2 regions of the Variovorax sp. F042 genome follow, and region 2 is predicted to be linked to the other one. Evidence: predicted binding sites of a transcription regulator. Region 2 holds the regulator's gene; the other holds the start of a gene.

Region 1 (7,158 bases), 940 kb from region 2:
CTCGCGCAGTGCCTGCTCGGTGCTCTTGAGCCAGCGCTGCAGCTTGTCGGCACGTATCGGCCGCTCCAGCGCGTTGGGCTGTCCACCCGAATTCATGCGCGTGAGCCTGAGCACGGCCGCGGCCATGCCGACCACCGTGGGATATTCATGCTCCACGGCGGCGGCATCGACGAGCAGCGCGTCGTACGGCGGCGCGTTGACCAGCTGCCACGGAAAGGCAGCGTCGCTCGCATACAGCCGGACGATCGTCTGGATCACCACGACCTCGGCGACTGGCAACTTGTAGACGCCGAGCCTCAGCATGACCACGTGACGCGATGCCCGAGTCGTTCGAATCCCGGTTGTTTCGCTGCGCTCAAAGACCGTGTGTGCATCCGCTGTCCATCCTTGCAACAAAGAAAATCCGTTCATCTCCAGATCGGAGGAACGACGAAGACGAATGAATTGGCCTGCACCGAAAGACTCGTCCAATTCGAGGCGATCCCGAGATACGCTCCCAACGGAGCGGAAATGGATCAGCAATACGCCGCTCTATCGAGAGATGGCGTGTGACAATTGTTTACGAACTTTGGTACTCTCCGCTAGCACCCGGAATGAAATTCAGCCGCTCAGTTTTCGAGGCAATCCTGATGGCAGCCAATGCAATACGCACCGAATTGGGGCATCCACACCCAATATGGCTCACCCGGCGCCCGCAATTGGGCGAATCGCGAAATGCGATTCACCAATGAATTACGAGATGTCAATTAATGCGGGGGACGACGGTGTCCACTCCTGCAGGCTGAGCTTTTCCACGGCCATGTCGACGAACGCCGAGACTGCCAGCGGCCGCTGCTGGCGGCTGGGGTAGACGACGCTCAAGCCGCGGCCCGCCCGCATGTATTGCGGCAGCACCGGCACCAGCCGGCCAGCCGCCACCTCCGCCGCCGTCAGGATCGACGGCAGCGCGACGATGCCAAGCCCGGCGCAAGCGGCCTCGCGCAGCGCCACTTGCATGTTGCTGGTGAAGGCCCCTCTCACCCGCACTTCTTCCTCCACGTCGTCAGGACCCTGGAGGCGCCAGATGGCGAGATTTCCGGTCTCTGGCGGCTGTGTCACGCACGCGTGCCTGCTCAATTCCTCCAGATCGGCGGGCGCACCATGCGCCGCCAGATAGGCAGGACTGGCAAGAAGCCCCCCGTAGCTTGCAAAGATCCTGCGGGCAACGTAGCTGGAGTCCGGCAGGGATCCGATGCGAAACGCGACGTCGATGCGGTCGGCAATGAGGTCGGCCGTGATATCGCTGAGAACAAAGTCGATTTGCACCAGGGGGTGCGCAGCGAGAAAGGCCGACACCCATTCCATTTCGAAGTATTCGAAGAAGCTGGCCGAGGCGGCCACCCGGATCACGCCGCTCGGCTCCTGGCTATCCGCGACGTGCGATTGACCGGCTTCGATCAGTTCCTCGACCGCCGGGCCGCATCGCTCATGAAAGGTCTGGCCCGCGCTCGTCAGCGTCAGCTTGCGGGTGGAGCGCTGCATCAGCCGGGTGCCCAGGCGCGCCTCCAGCTGCTGGATGCGCCGGCTCACCGTTGCCGATGGCATGCGCAGCTGCCGCGCGGCCTCGGCAAAGCTGCCGAGGCGCGCAACTTGCACGAACATTGCGACTTCGTTCAGGTCGAGCACGGATATTCTTTCTGTGAATGGCGGAAATACAATTCGCTCGCAGCGTTCGGATTTTTCAATTTCTCAATTGCTATCGATCGATAACTGAAATGCAATCACACGGTGCCATTCGGCACAGGCACGATTACATCGACACTGAGCAGAAGCTGACCAATTGACCTTGACGAGTGTTCAAAAAAACCTGCATATCAATACTTACTCCGGCACTATTTATCCTTTGTTGCTTTGTTATAAACAGGCAGTCAATAGTTAATCTAATCAATCACTTGCCGCCAAAGCGGCTTGGCCACAGTTCTTCATTTCCGACTCGCATGCAAGCTTTTCCCAATGCAGATGCCTTGCGCGATCCGCGCTCCCTGGACGACCTGCTCCTGTACCGGCTGTCGCGCGCGGTGCGTGCCTGCAGCGGCATGGCAACCCGCCTGGTCGAGGGCGGCTTCGGCATCACGCATCGCGAGTGGGGAATGATCGGCATGCTCGCGCAGATCGGCGAGATCACCTCCTCCGCATTTGCCGAGCGCCTGCAGCTGGACCGTGTGCGCACTTCGCGCGGCCTGCGCAGCCTCAGCGAGAAGAAACTGGTGGAGCGGCGCCAGGATGCGCAGGACGGCCGCGAAGTACATGTGCGCCTGAGCTCCACCGGCCGCGAGCTCTGCGACGCGCTGTTTCCGCGGGTCGCCCGCCTCAACATGGATCTTCTCGACGGCATCGACGCGGAGCACCTCGACATCTTTCTCGAGTGCCTGCACCGGCTCGAATTGCGCGGCAGGGAACTGAGCGCGCTGGGCGTGGTCCCGGAAAAAGCCGACCGCCGCTCGGGCGGCACGCGCCATCGATGGCCCGAGTGCGCGCCTGAGTACGGCTAGAACAAGTTGCCCTGCCCCGCAGCCCCAGGCGGCCGGAACGCGGTGACATCCAGCGGAATGCGCTCGCGGTTGTAGCCGAGACGGTTCGTGGCCTTCTCGAAGCGCTGGTGGATCAGGTCGGCCCACAGGCCCGAGCCCTTCATGCGCGTGGCGAAGTCGGCGTCGTAGTCTTTGCCGCCGCGCATCTCGTGGATGCGCGCCATGATGCGGTCGGCGCGCTGCGGGTAGTGCAGCATCAGCCATTCCTTGAAGAGCGGCGCCACCTCCCACGGCAGCCGCACCACCGTGTAGAAGGCGCTGCGCGCGCCGGCCTCCCACGCGGCTTCGAGCACCTGCTCCATGTCTTCGGTGACGAAGGGAATCTGCGGCGCCACGCTCACGCCGACCGGCACGCCGGCGTCGGTCAGCGTGCGGATGGTGCGCAGCCGGCGATGCGGCGCGGCGGCGCGCGGCTCCAGCTTGCGGGCGAGTTCGCCGTCGAGCGTAGTCACGGTCACGTATACGGCCACCAGGTGGTCGGCCGCCATGGGCGCGATCAGGTCGAGGTCGCGCTCGATGGCGCTCGACTTGGTGACCAGCGCGAACGGATGCCGCGTTTCCTGCAGCAACTCGATGATCGAACGCGTGAGCCGCAGATCGCGCTCGATGGGCTGGTAGCAGTCGGTGGCAGTGCCGATGGCGATGTAGCTGGGCTTGTAACTCTTGCGCCCGAGCTCGGTGCGCAGCACCTCGACGATGTTGCGCTTGGCGATGAGCTTGGTCTCGAAGTCGAGTCCGGGCGAGAGATTCAGGTAGCTGTGCGTGGGCCGGGCGAAGCAGTAGATGCAGCCATGTTCGCAACCGCGGTACGGATTGAGCGATCGGTCGAAGTAGATGTCGGGCGAGTCGTTCCCGTTGAGCACCGACTTCACGTCCTCGAAGCGCACCTCGGTGGCAATGGGCTGGAGCTCATCGGCCTCGGCCACGCCTTCTTCGAGCGTGCCCCAGCCGTCGTCGAAGGCGTTGCGCTCGTCCTTCGAGAAGCGATGCGCGATATGCGTGGCCGCGCCGCGGCCCTTGATGGCGTGAATGGGGATCCGGGCAGCTGGCATGGCAACTCCTTCGAGGCTTGATTTACTGTTTATTCATACAGTATTCCACTGATTCACCGTTGTCGCCAGTTTTTCAATTTCTCTATTGACAGAAATTTCATAAATCCTAAACTCGACGCCATGGAACTCACCGACATTCAACGCAAGTTCGTCCTGCACTGGGGCGAAATGGGCTCCATGTGGGGCGTCAACCGCACCGTCTCGCAGATCCACGCCCTGCTCTTCGCACACGGCAAGCCGATGAACGCCGAGGAGCTGTGCGACACGCTCGGCGTCGCCCGCTCCAACATCAGCAACAGCCTGAAGGAGCTGCAGGCCTGGAATCTCGTGCGCGTAACCCACACGCTGGGCGACCGGCGCGACTATTTCGAGACCAGCGTCGACGTGTGGGAGCTGTTCCGCACCGTCGTGCGCGAACGCAAGGAACGCGAATTCGACCCCACCGTCCGCGTGCTGCGCGAGCTGGTCTCCAGCCCCGACTTCCAGAAAGAACCGGCCGATGCACAGGACCGCATCCGCTCCACCATGGAACTCATGGACAAGCTCGCCACCTGGGCCGACGAAATGCTGCGGCTGTCGCCCGGCACGCTCGACAAGGTGATGACGCTGGGCGCGAGCGTGCAGAGGTTCGTGCGCGGCGATACCGCTGCGACCGGCAAGGGCGGCAAGGACGAAGACCCGGACGCACACCATGCCAGCCTGCCGATGATCTGAGGCCCCCTTTTTTTGCCCTTCAGTTTCTGTTTTGACAGAAATATCGAGAACCAAAAGCAACATGAGCCACACCGCCCTTCCTGCCTACCCGCTCACGATCTACTTCGACGCAAGCTGCGCGATCTGCTCGGCCGAAATGGGCAGCCTCAAGGCGCGCGATGCGGGGGGGCGACTGCAACTGGTCGACTGCTCGCCAGTAGCATTCAGCAGCGGCCCTGCTCCGCGCGACGCGCTGATGGCGGCCATCCACGTATCGGACGCCGAAGGCCGGGTGTTCGTCGGCGTGCCCGCGATCCGCATCTGCCGCACAGCTGTCGGCTTGTCGAGCGGCAGCTTCCTGCTCGACCTGCCGATCGTCGCGCCGCTGGCCGACCGCGCCTATGCACTGCTGGCCCGCAACCGCTACCGCATTCCGCGCTGGCTGGCCGCAAGGCTGGCCGGGCGTGTCGCGCCTTCCTGCGACGACGGCAACTGCCGCCTCTGAGAACCAACGAACAAGCAACCACCGAGGGAATCGCCATGCCCACCGTCTTCCAGCCCGACTTCCGCGTGCCGCACGAAACGCCCCTGCGCACCCCGGCAAGCCACGCCAGCGCGCCCATCACGACCGAGGACACGCAGGACTACTTCACCGAAGTAGCGACCGACTACAGCGCCTGGAGCCCCAGCTACAACATGCACTTCGGCTTCTGGCGCGTGGGCCTGAACCCGCTGCGGCGCGAAGGCATGCTGGTGGAGATGAACCGCGTGGTCGGCAGTGCGCTGCAGCTCGGCGACGCACAGCCCGGCACCGCGCCACGCCGCTGCGTGATCGACATGGGCTGCGGCGCCGGCGCCACCGCGCGCACGCTGGTCGGCGACGATCCGTCGCTCTACGCCATCACCGTGACCAACGTCGCCGTGCAGAACCGCATTGCCGCGAAGCTCGACGCCGCTGCCGGCGTGGCCGACCGCATGGCGCACCTCGAAGCCGACTACACACGCACCGGCCTGCCCGCCGCGCAGGCCGATGGCGCGTGGGCCGTCGAGAGCGCCTGCTATGCCGACGGCACCGCCAAGGCCGACTTCATCCGCGAAGCCGCACGGCTGCTGAAGCCCGGTGCGCGGCTGGCTGTTGTCGACGGCTTTCTGCTGCGGCCCCGGCCCGGCAGCCTGGCAAGCTGGCTGCACCGCCTGTGGGCCGACAGCTGGGCCGTGCCCACACTGGCCGTGCGCGAAGACTTCGTCGCCGCGCTGCGCGAGCACGGCTTCGACGACATCGAGGTGAAGTCGCTGCGCTGGCGCGTGGCGCCCAGCGCGCTGCACATCCCGGTGCTGGCCACCCGCTTCACGCTGGCCGAGCTCTGGAAGGCGCGCGGCAAGCTCAGCCCGTGGCGGCGCAAGCACATCGTAGCCAGCTACTGCGCGCTCGCGCTGGGCATGTTCTGGCGCGACTTCGACTACTGCATGGTCACGGCGAAGCGCCGCGCCGACTGACAGGACGAACAACACAAGCACAACGAGGAGAAGAGGTTTCCACATGAGCAACGACAACGAAGAAAGCAGGCTCTCCGAGCTCGCCCCCGCCGAGCAGGCCGAGCCCCGGCGTCGCATGCCCTTCGCATGGTTCTGGCCGATCCTGGCGGGCGCGCTCGTCGCGCTGGTGCTGCGTGTCGTCTTCAGCGGCGGGCCTGGCCAGCGCTTCTCCCCGATGCTCGGGTCGTTCGTGTACTTCGTGCCCGCCGTGTGCGGCGCGGTCACGGTGTACCTGGCCGAGCGCATCGAGCGGCGCAGCTGGGGCTACTACCTCTGGGCGCCCTGGGTGGCGACAGCGCTGTTCGTCACCGGCACGCTGGCGGTGTTCATCGAAGGCATCATCTGCGCCATCGTCATCATTCCGCTGTTCGCGGTGATGGGCAGCGTCGGCGGGCTCGCAATGGGCATCGTGTGCCGCATCACCAACTGGCCCAAGCCCGCGCTGTACAGCTTCGCCCTGATGCCGCTGCTGCTCGGCGGCATCGAGCCGCAACTGCCCAACCCGGACCAGTTCTCGAACACCTCGCGCACGCTCTTCATTGCCGCGCCGGCCGAGCGCGTGTGGCACGAACTCAATGCCGCGCGCGACATCCGCCCCGCCGAAGTTGGCGACGCATGGGCCTACCGCATCGGCGTGCCGATGCCGGTGTCTGGGGTGACCGTCGACACGCCCGAGGGCCGCGTGCGCCAGGTGCAATGGCAGAAGAACGTGCACTTCGAAGAAATCGTCACCGAGTGGCAGCCCAACCGCCTGCTGAAGTGGCGCTTTCGCTTCTCGCCCGACTCCTTCCCCGCCGGTGCGCTCGACGATCACGTGATGATCGGCGGCCAGTATTTCGACCTGCGCGACGCCACCTACACGCTGACCCCGCGCGAGGGCGGCACCGAGCTGCGCGTAGAAGTGTCGTGGCGTCTGAGCACGCGCTTCAACTGGTATGCGGACCGGGTCATGCAGATGCTGCTCAATGACGCCTCGGAGAACATCCTGCGCTTCTACAAGGCGCGCAGCGAAGCCACGGCAACGGCGGCAGCAGGATGACGATGCAACCCGTCTTCCAGCAGGCGCTCGGCCCCGCGTGGGACCGGCTCGGCGACGTCATCCGCCGCCACTACACGATGACACCGTTCTCCGGCGACTACGTATGCGTGCGCGGCACGATGAACGAGGTCTGGCACGCCCCCTGGGCCGCGCTGCTGATGCCCTTCGGCCGGCTGTTCGGAGCGCTCGTTCCGCACCAGGGCACGAATGTGCCGATCGAGGTGCACTACCGCTGCCACCCCGACGACGCCAATCTCTACTGGGACCG
Region 2 (7,158 bases):
GCCGCGGCGGCGCAGCCACGGGCTCGGGCGATAGCGCGGGTCGCCGTAGACCGTCTGCAGGTTGAACAGCACTTCGAGCATGTTGGTCGGACCGTAGAGGTTGCCCATGGCGAGCGGCCCGCGCGGATAGCCGAGACCCAGCTGCACCGCGGTTTCGAGGTCGGCCGGCGTGCACACGCGCTGCTGGCACATGTCGGTGGCGATGTTGACGATGGTGCCGATCACGCGCTGCGTGACGAAGCCGCCGCTGTCGCGGATCACGCTCACGGCTTTGCCGTCGCGCGCGAAGAGGGCGTGCGCGGCGTCGCGGATGTCGCGGCGGGTGGCGGGGTTGGTGGCGAGCACGCGGCGCTTGGTGGCGGCGTCATCGATCAGCATGTCGATGCCGACGGTGCGCGTGGCGTCCAGGCGTTCGACCGCGGCGACCGTGGTCACGTCGAAGCCCAGCGGTGCGACCAGGATCAGCGAATGCGGCGCGGCCGTGGCGCCGCTGTCGATCTGCGCGCCCAGCGTGTTCACCAGGCGCAGCAACTCGGCGCGGCGTGCTGCGCGCGGCGACACCCAGACCGAGGGTGTGCCCTCGACCACCGGCGGCGGCGCCTCGGGCGTCTGCTGCATCACGCCATCGTTGTAGCGGTAGAAGCCCTCGTTGGTCTTGCGACCCAGCGCGCCGGCTGCCAGGCGCTGCGCGGTGATCACGCTCGGGCGGAAGCGCGGCTCCTCGAAGTACTGGTGGTAGATCGATTCCATCACCGGGTGCGACACGTCGAGCGCCGTCAGGTCCAGCAGCTCGAACGGGCCGAGGCGAAAGCCGGCCTGGTCCTTGAGGATGCGGTCGACCGTCACGAAGTCGGTCACGCCTTCGCCGACGATGCGCAGCGCCTCGGTGCCGTAGCCGCGGCCCGCGTGGTTGACGATGAAGCCGGGCGTGTCCTGCGCCTGCACGGCGCTGTGGCCCATCTGCACTGCGTAGTCGGCCAGTTGCTTGCAGACCTCGGGCGCGGTCTTGAAGCCAGCGACCACCTCGACCACCTTCATCAGCGGCACGGGGTTGAAGAAGTGGAAGCCCGCGATGCGCTCGGGCCGCTTGAGGCCGGCCGCGATGGCCGTCACCGAGAGCGAAGAAGTGTTGGTGACCAGCGTCGCGGTCTCGGCCACCACGCCTTCGAGTTCGCGGAACAGCTTGCGCTTGATTTCCAGGTCTTCGACCACGGCTTCGATCACCAGGTCGCAGCCTGCCAGTGCCTGGATGGAATCGACGGCCTTGACGCGCGCGATCTGGGTATCGCGCGTGGCGGCGTCGATCTTGTTCTTCTCGTGCAGCTTGTTCCATTGGGCGACGAGGGCTTCGCGGCCGCGTTCTGCGGCACCCGCGAAGCTGTCGAGCAGCAGCACTTCGCTGCCCGCCTGGGCGGCGATCTGCGCGATGCCGCGACCCATGGCGCCGGCGCCGATGACGCCGATTCGGGAGTAGTTCACTGTCATTTGCTGGAGATTTTCACTGGTTGGGTGGTTCCGGGCCTGCCGTGCAGGCGCCAATGTAGGTGTCGACGCAGGTGCCGAGCAGATGCTGCTGTCGAAGGCTTCGATTTTGCAGTCCCGCGCGGACGGGGCGTGACGGGTTTTACGCGGAGGCGTTTTCAGGCCGCGCGGCGGCTGCGGTCGATGGCCACGCTCAGCGAAATGGCGATCAGCACCAGGCCCAGGCCGGCCCAGCTCATCCAGGCGCCGGCGTCATTGGCGAGCAGCCAGCCGCCGAGCGCAGCGCCCACGGCCTGGCCGGTATAGATGCCGGAACTGTTGAGCGCCACCGAGCCAGGCGCGAGCGCGGGCGCCAGGCCCACCAGACGGGCCTGCTGGGCCGAATTGGTGGCGAAGCAACCCAGGCCCCAGGGAACGAGCACAACGGCCAGCCAGGCGAGCGTGGAGGCCAGTGGCCACACCAGAAGGCTCGAGGCGATCAGCACGGTCGTGATCAGCACCATGCGGCCGGCGCCCACGCGGTCGATGTACCGGCTGACCACCATGTTGCCGATCAGCCCGCAAACGCCGAACAGCGCCCACATCACGCTCAGCGTGGTGGCGTCGGCGCCGAAGCTCTGCTTGAGGATCGGCCCAAAATAGCTGAACAGCACGAACTGGCCGGCGCCCTGCAGCGCCGTGACCGACACGATGCCCATCAGCACTGGGCTGCGCAGCACACGCAACCATGCTTCGGCGGTCAGTGCGGCAGGGCGGATGCCGCTCGGCAAGGTGAGCCAGATCGATGTCGCGCTCGCGACACTGAGCGCTGCGATTGCCATGAATGCCATGCGCCAGCCCAGATGTCCACCGATCAGCGCGCCGATGGGCAGGCCCAGCACCGATGCCATCGACCAGCCGAGGAAGACGAAGGTGACGGCGCGTCCGCGATGCTCGGGCGGCACCAGCATGCCGGCGCAGGCCGCAGCCTGGGGCGTGAAGATGGCCGGCGCGATCACCGTGAGCATGCGCACCGGCAGCAGGGCACCGAAGCTCGGCATCAGCGCACAGAGAACGTGGCCGGCGGCGTACCAGAGCAGGGTGATGGCCAGCAGCTGCCGACGGTCCCAGCCCGCGACCGCGGCGGCCAGCAACGGAGCGCCGATGCACATCACCGCGGCGGCGGCAGTGATCAGTTGCCCCGCGGTGGCGACCGTGACCGAGAGCGATGCGCTGATTTCATTGAGCGTGCCGGGCACCACCATCACGCCCGTGCCGATCACGAAATTGCCAACGAGCAACGCCCAGAGCGCACCCTGTGGCGCTGGCCGCCTCACCGGCGGACCTGCAGCGCGCCGGGATTCACGATGTTCGTGGGGTTGCCGTTGATGTAGCTCACGACGTTGTCGAAGGCCTGCCCGAAATAGCTCTCGTAGCTTTCCTGCTCGACGTAGCCGATGTGCGGCGTGCAGATGCAGTTCTCGAGGCGCAGCAGCGCGTGGCCTTGCAACGGCGGTTCGCTCTCGAACACGTCGATGGCGGCCAGCCCGGGGCGGCCGCGGTTGAGTGCGGCGAGCAGGGCGTCGGCTTCGACCAGTTCGGCGCGCGAGGTGTTGACGAAAAGCGCCGTCGGCTTCATGCGCGAGAGGTCTTCCAGCGTGATGAGGCCGTTGGTTTCTTCGTTGAGCCGCAGATGCACCGACAGCACGTCTGCAGCGGCGAAGAACTCGTGGCGGTTCTGCGCGACCTGGAAGCCGTCGGAACGGGCCTTGGCGCAGCTGGCTTCACGGCCCCAGATCACGACCTGCATTCCGAAGGCCTGCCCATAGCGCGCGACCAGCTGGCCGATGCGGCCATAGCCCCAGATGCACAGCGTCTTGCCCTTGAGTACCGAGCCGAGCCCGAAGTTGGGCGGCATCGAGGCCGACTTGAGGCCTGACTGTTGCCAAGCACCGTGCTTGAGGTTGCTGATGTACTGGGGCAGCCGGCGCATGGCAGCCATGATGAGCGCCCAGGTGAGCTCCGCAGGCGCCTGCGGAGAGCCCGAGCCTTCCGCCACCGCCACGCCGCGCTCGGTGCAGGCTGCGACGTCGATATGCCCGGCGACGCGCCCGGTCTGCGAGATGAGCTTGAGCTTGGGTAGCTTCTCGATCAGCTGGCGCGAGATATGGGTGCGCTCGCGGATCAGCACGATCACGTCGGCATCCTTGAGGCGGACCGATAGTTGCCCGATGCCCTTCACCGTGTTGGTGTAGACCTTGGCCGCGTACGCGTCCAGCTTGGCGGCGCAGCGCAATTTGCGCACGGCGTCCTGGTAATCGTCGAGGATCACAATGTTCATGGCGTGCCATTGTGCCTCGCAGCATTGGAATGTCGTGCCCGTGAACGTTTGGATACCCGCCCCCACAGCCGCTCGCAGGGGTGTTCGGGCTCAATGCAGGCGTGTCGAGCGCGGGGCCGTGGCCATGGTTTCGGCGGTTTCGAGTGCTGCCAGCCGGTCGAGTTCGGCGCAGACGTCGGCCATGCGGCCAGAGATCACGACGCGGTTGCTGTGCTGCTGGCCCTTGCCGTCGACCACGCGGACCACGCGCAACGGGCGCGCCGGTGCTGTGGGCGTTGCAGTGCCGCTGGAGCGGGCAGTGCAGGCGGGGCGTACTGCCACATAGCGCAATCCGGCCGAGGTTTCAGCTGCGTCGAGGTGATCCCTGCGGTGAGGGCGGCGTGCCGGCATCAGGCGGTTGGCCAGCGATTGCAGCGGCATCCAGAAATCAGCGATGGCGAGGAGGGCGATTCCCATGTGAACTCCAAAAAAGTATGAGGTTGAACACAGGCAGGATTTCTTGAATCGGCCGCGACAGGGTGATGGCGACTCTTCGCCATACGCCCGCCACCTGTTGCTGCCGGATGGGGTGCTGCGGAAAGCAGGCCGTGAGGCCTACATCAGCATGGTGTTGCGGATGAGCCCCACTGCGAGGCCTTCGATTTCGAACGGCTCGCCGGGCTGGACGATGATGGTCGGGTAGTCGGGGTTCTCGGCGTGCAGCTCGATGACCTGCTTGTTGCGCTTCAGGCGCTTGACGGTCACTTCGTCACCCAGGCGCGCGACCACGATCTGGCCGTTGCGCGCTTCCTTGGTGGCTTGCACCGCGAGAAGGTCGCCATCCATGATGCCGGCGTCGCGCATCGACATGCCGCGCACCTTGAGCAGGTAGTCGGGCTGGCGCTGGAACAACGTGTTCTCGACGTAGTAGGTCTGGTCGACGTGCTCTTGCGCGAGGATGGGGGAGCCGGCTGCGACGCGACCGATGAGCGGCAACGCCAGTTGGGCCATGCCGGGCAGCGAGAGCGAGAACTGGCCGCCCTCGCGGTGGCGCGTTTCATTGAGGGAGCGCAGGGCGTCGCCCTTGAGGCGGATGCCGCGGGAGGTGCCGCTGACCAGCTCGATGACGCCCTTGCGGGCTAGTGCCTGCAGGTGCTCTTCGGCGGCGTTGGCCGACTTGAACCCGAGCTCATTGGCGATTTCGGCGCGCGTGGGTGGCGCACCGGTGCGTGCGATGGCGCTCTGGATGAGATCCAGGATCTGCTGCTGGCGGGCTGTAAGCTTCACGGCGAACTGCATATGTGGTTCCTTGCGGCACTGGCTAGATATCCAGTACCTGTATTTTTAACCAGTTTTTAAAAGTTGACAAGCCATGGTCAATTCCTCTTCGCCTGAAGTGCGCCGTCGTGTGGTGGTTTTGGGCACCGGCGGCACCATTGCCGGCCGGGCCGCCAGCAGCGGCGACAACATCGGCTACACCGCCGGGCAGGTGGGCGTGGCCGACCTGCTGGGCGGGATCGAGGCGCCCGAGGGCGTCGCTCTGGAGGCAGAGCAGGTGGCGCAGGTCGACAGCAAGGACATGTCGTTCGACATCTGGCAGCAGTTGGCCCGACGCTGTGCGCACTGGTTGGCGCAGGCCGACGTGGCGGGTGTGGTGATCACGCATGGCACCGACACGCTCGAAGAGACGGCGTTCTTCCTGCACTCGGTGCTGGCTCCGTCCAAGCCCGTGGTGCTCACCTGCGCGATGCGCCCGGCCACCGCACTGGCGCCCGATGGACCGCAGAACGTGCGCGACGCCATCAGCGTTGCCGCGACGGAAGGCGCACGGGGCGTGACCGTGGTGTGCGCCGGCGCAATCCACAGCGGCATCGACATCCAGAAAGTGCACACCTACCGACTCGATGCTTTTGCTTCAGGTGATGCGGGGCCGGTCGGCTACGTCGAGGAAGGAGAGGTACGCCGTGTCCGGGAGTGGCCTGAGGGATCGGCGTCGCAGGCGTCGAAGCTCTTCGAGGCGACCAGCGTGCAGTGGCCCCGCGTCGAGATCGTCATGAGCCATGCCGGCGCCAGCGGAGCTGTGATCGAAGCCCTGCTGCAGCACGGCGCTGCCGGGCCCGTGCGCGGGCTGGTGCTCGCCGCCACCGGCAACGGCACCCTGCACCATGCGTTGGAAGCGTCAGCGCTCAAGGCGCAGGACGCGGGCGTTGCGGTGGTTCGAGCTACTCGCTGCGCGAATGGACGCATCCTGCCGAAGGCCGGGGATCAGCTCCGCGATGCGGGTGCGCTGACGCCCGTGAAGGCGCGCATCGCGCTGATGCTGGAACTGCTGGGGTGAAAACAAAACCGCCCCATTGAAGGGGCGGTTTCGGAAATCAGATCAGGATCAGCTGCTCAGTGCAGCCAGCGCACGCTGCGTGATCTCGTCAACCGTGCCCACGCCCTTGATGGCACGGTACTTCGGCGCGGCGGCCGGGTCGGTCTTGGCCCAGGCGGAGTAGTAGTCGACCAGCGGGCGTGTCTGCTGGCTGTACACGTCGAGCCGCTTGCGTACGGTTTCTTCCTTGTCGTCTTCGCGCTGGATCAGGTCTTCACCGGTCACGTCGTCCTTGCCTTCCACCTTGGGCGGATTGAACTTGACGTGGTAGGTGCGGCCCGAGGCCGGGTGCGAGCGGCGGCCGCTCATGCGTTCGATGATGTCTCCGAAGGGCACGTCGATTTCGAGCACGTAGTCGAGCTTGACGCCGGCTGCCTTCATGGCGTCGGCCTGGGGGATGGTGCGCGGGAAACCGTCGAACAGGAAGCCGGCTGCGCAATCGGGCTGCGCAATGCGTTCCTTGACGAGATTGATGATCAGGTCGTCACTGACGAGGGCGCCTGCGTCCATGACGGCCTTGGCCTGTAGCCCGAGCGGCGTGCCGGCCTTGACGGCGGCGCGCAGCATGTCGCCGGTCGAAATCTGGGGGATGCTGTATTTCTGGCAAATGAAGGCCGCTTGCGTGCCTTTGCCCGCCCCGGGCGCGCCCAGCAAAATTAGTCTCATGGTGTCCTCGGACGGTTCTTAGATTTTGTGTCGCGCCGAGCGTCGGCCCGAGGGCTGGGCAAGGCGGAGTTGCGTCGAGGATAGCACGCGTGCCCTCGAAGAATTCCGGCCGCTCGCGCAGGCATGGGAGCGCCTCAGGCGGGGGGCGCGGCGGCGAAGACGGCGCGTACGCGCGCCAGGTCTTCGGGCGTGTCGATGCCCGGCCCGGGCGCGACATGGCTCACGTGTACCGCGATGCGATGGCCGTGCCACAGCGCGCGCAGCTGTTCGAGTGCCTCGGTCGCCTCGACGGGAGCCGGTGGCAGCGACGGAAACTGCCGCACGAAGCCCGCGC

Evidence for each region. The regulator LexA, encoded in region 2, represses DNA repair genes until DNA is damaged. The targets are predictions, from matches to a motif close to ACTGTATNNNNATACAGT.
Region 1: ACZYSP_RS08140 (PA0069 family radical SAM protein) is a predicted target of LexA. The motif match lies at 3,647-3,664, and genes of this name have one in related genera.

What each region holds. Positions count from the first base shown of each region.
Region 1 covers NZ_JBVASX010000001.1:1,673,527-1,680,684, forward strand. The annotation lists gene ACZYSP_RS08125 (hypothetical protein) at 1-303, opposite strand, end outside; gene ACZYSP_RS08130 (LysR family transcriptional regulator) at 733-1,665, opposite strand; gene ACZYSP_RS08135 (MarR family winged helix-turn-helix transcriptional regulator) at 1,977-2,531, shown strand; gene ACZYSP_RS08140 (PA0069 family radical SAM protein) at 2,528-3,622, opposite strand; gene ACZYSP_RS08145 (GbsR/MarR family transcriptional regulator) at 3,743-4,336, shown strand; gene ACZYSP_RS08150 (thiol-disulfide oxidoreductase DCC family protein) at 4,398-4,820, shown strand; gene ACZYSP_RS08155 (SAM-dependent methyltransferase) at 4,856-5,812, shown strand; gene ACZYSP_RS08160 (SRPBCC family protein) at 5,856-6,890, shown strand; gene ACZYSP_RS08165 (DUF4166 domain-containing protein) at 6,887-7,158, shown strand, end outside.
Region 2 covers NZ_JBVASX010000001.1:731,354-738,511, reverse strand. The annotation lists gene ACZYSP_RS03570 (3-hydroxyacyl-CoA dehydrogenase) at 1-1,485, opposite strand, end outside; gene ACZYSP_RS03565 (MFS transporter) at 1,641-2,798, opposite strand; gene ACZYSP_RS03560 (D-2-hydroxyacid dehydrogenase family protein) at 2,795-3,802, opposite strand; gene ACZYSP_RS03555 (hypothetical protein) at 3,893-4,258, opposite strand; gene lexA (transcriptional repressor LexA) at 4,397-5,080, opposite strand; gene ACZYSP_RS03545 (asparaginase) at 5,154-6,119, shown strand; gene adk (adenylate kinase) at 6,168-6,824, opposite strand; gene kdsB (3-deoxy-manno-octulosonate cytidylyltransferase) at 6,959-7,158, opposite strand, start outside.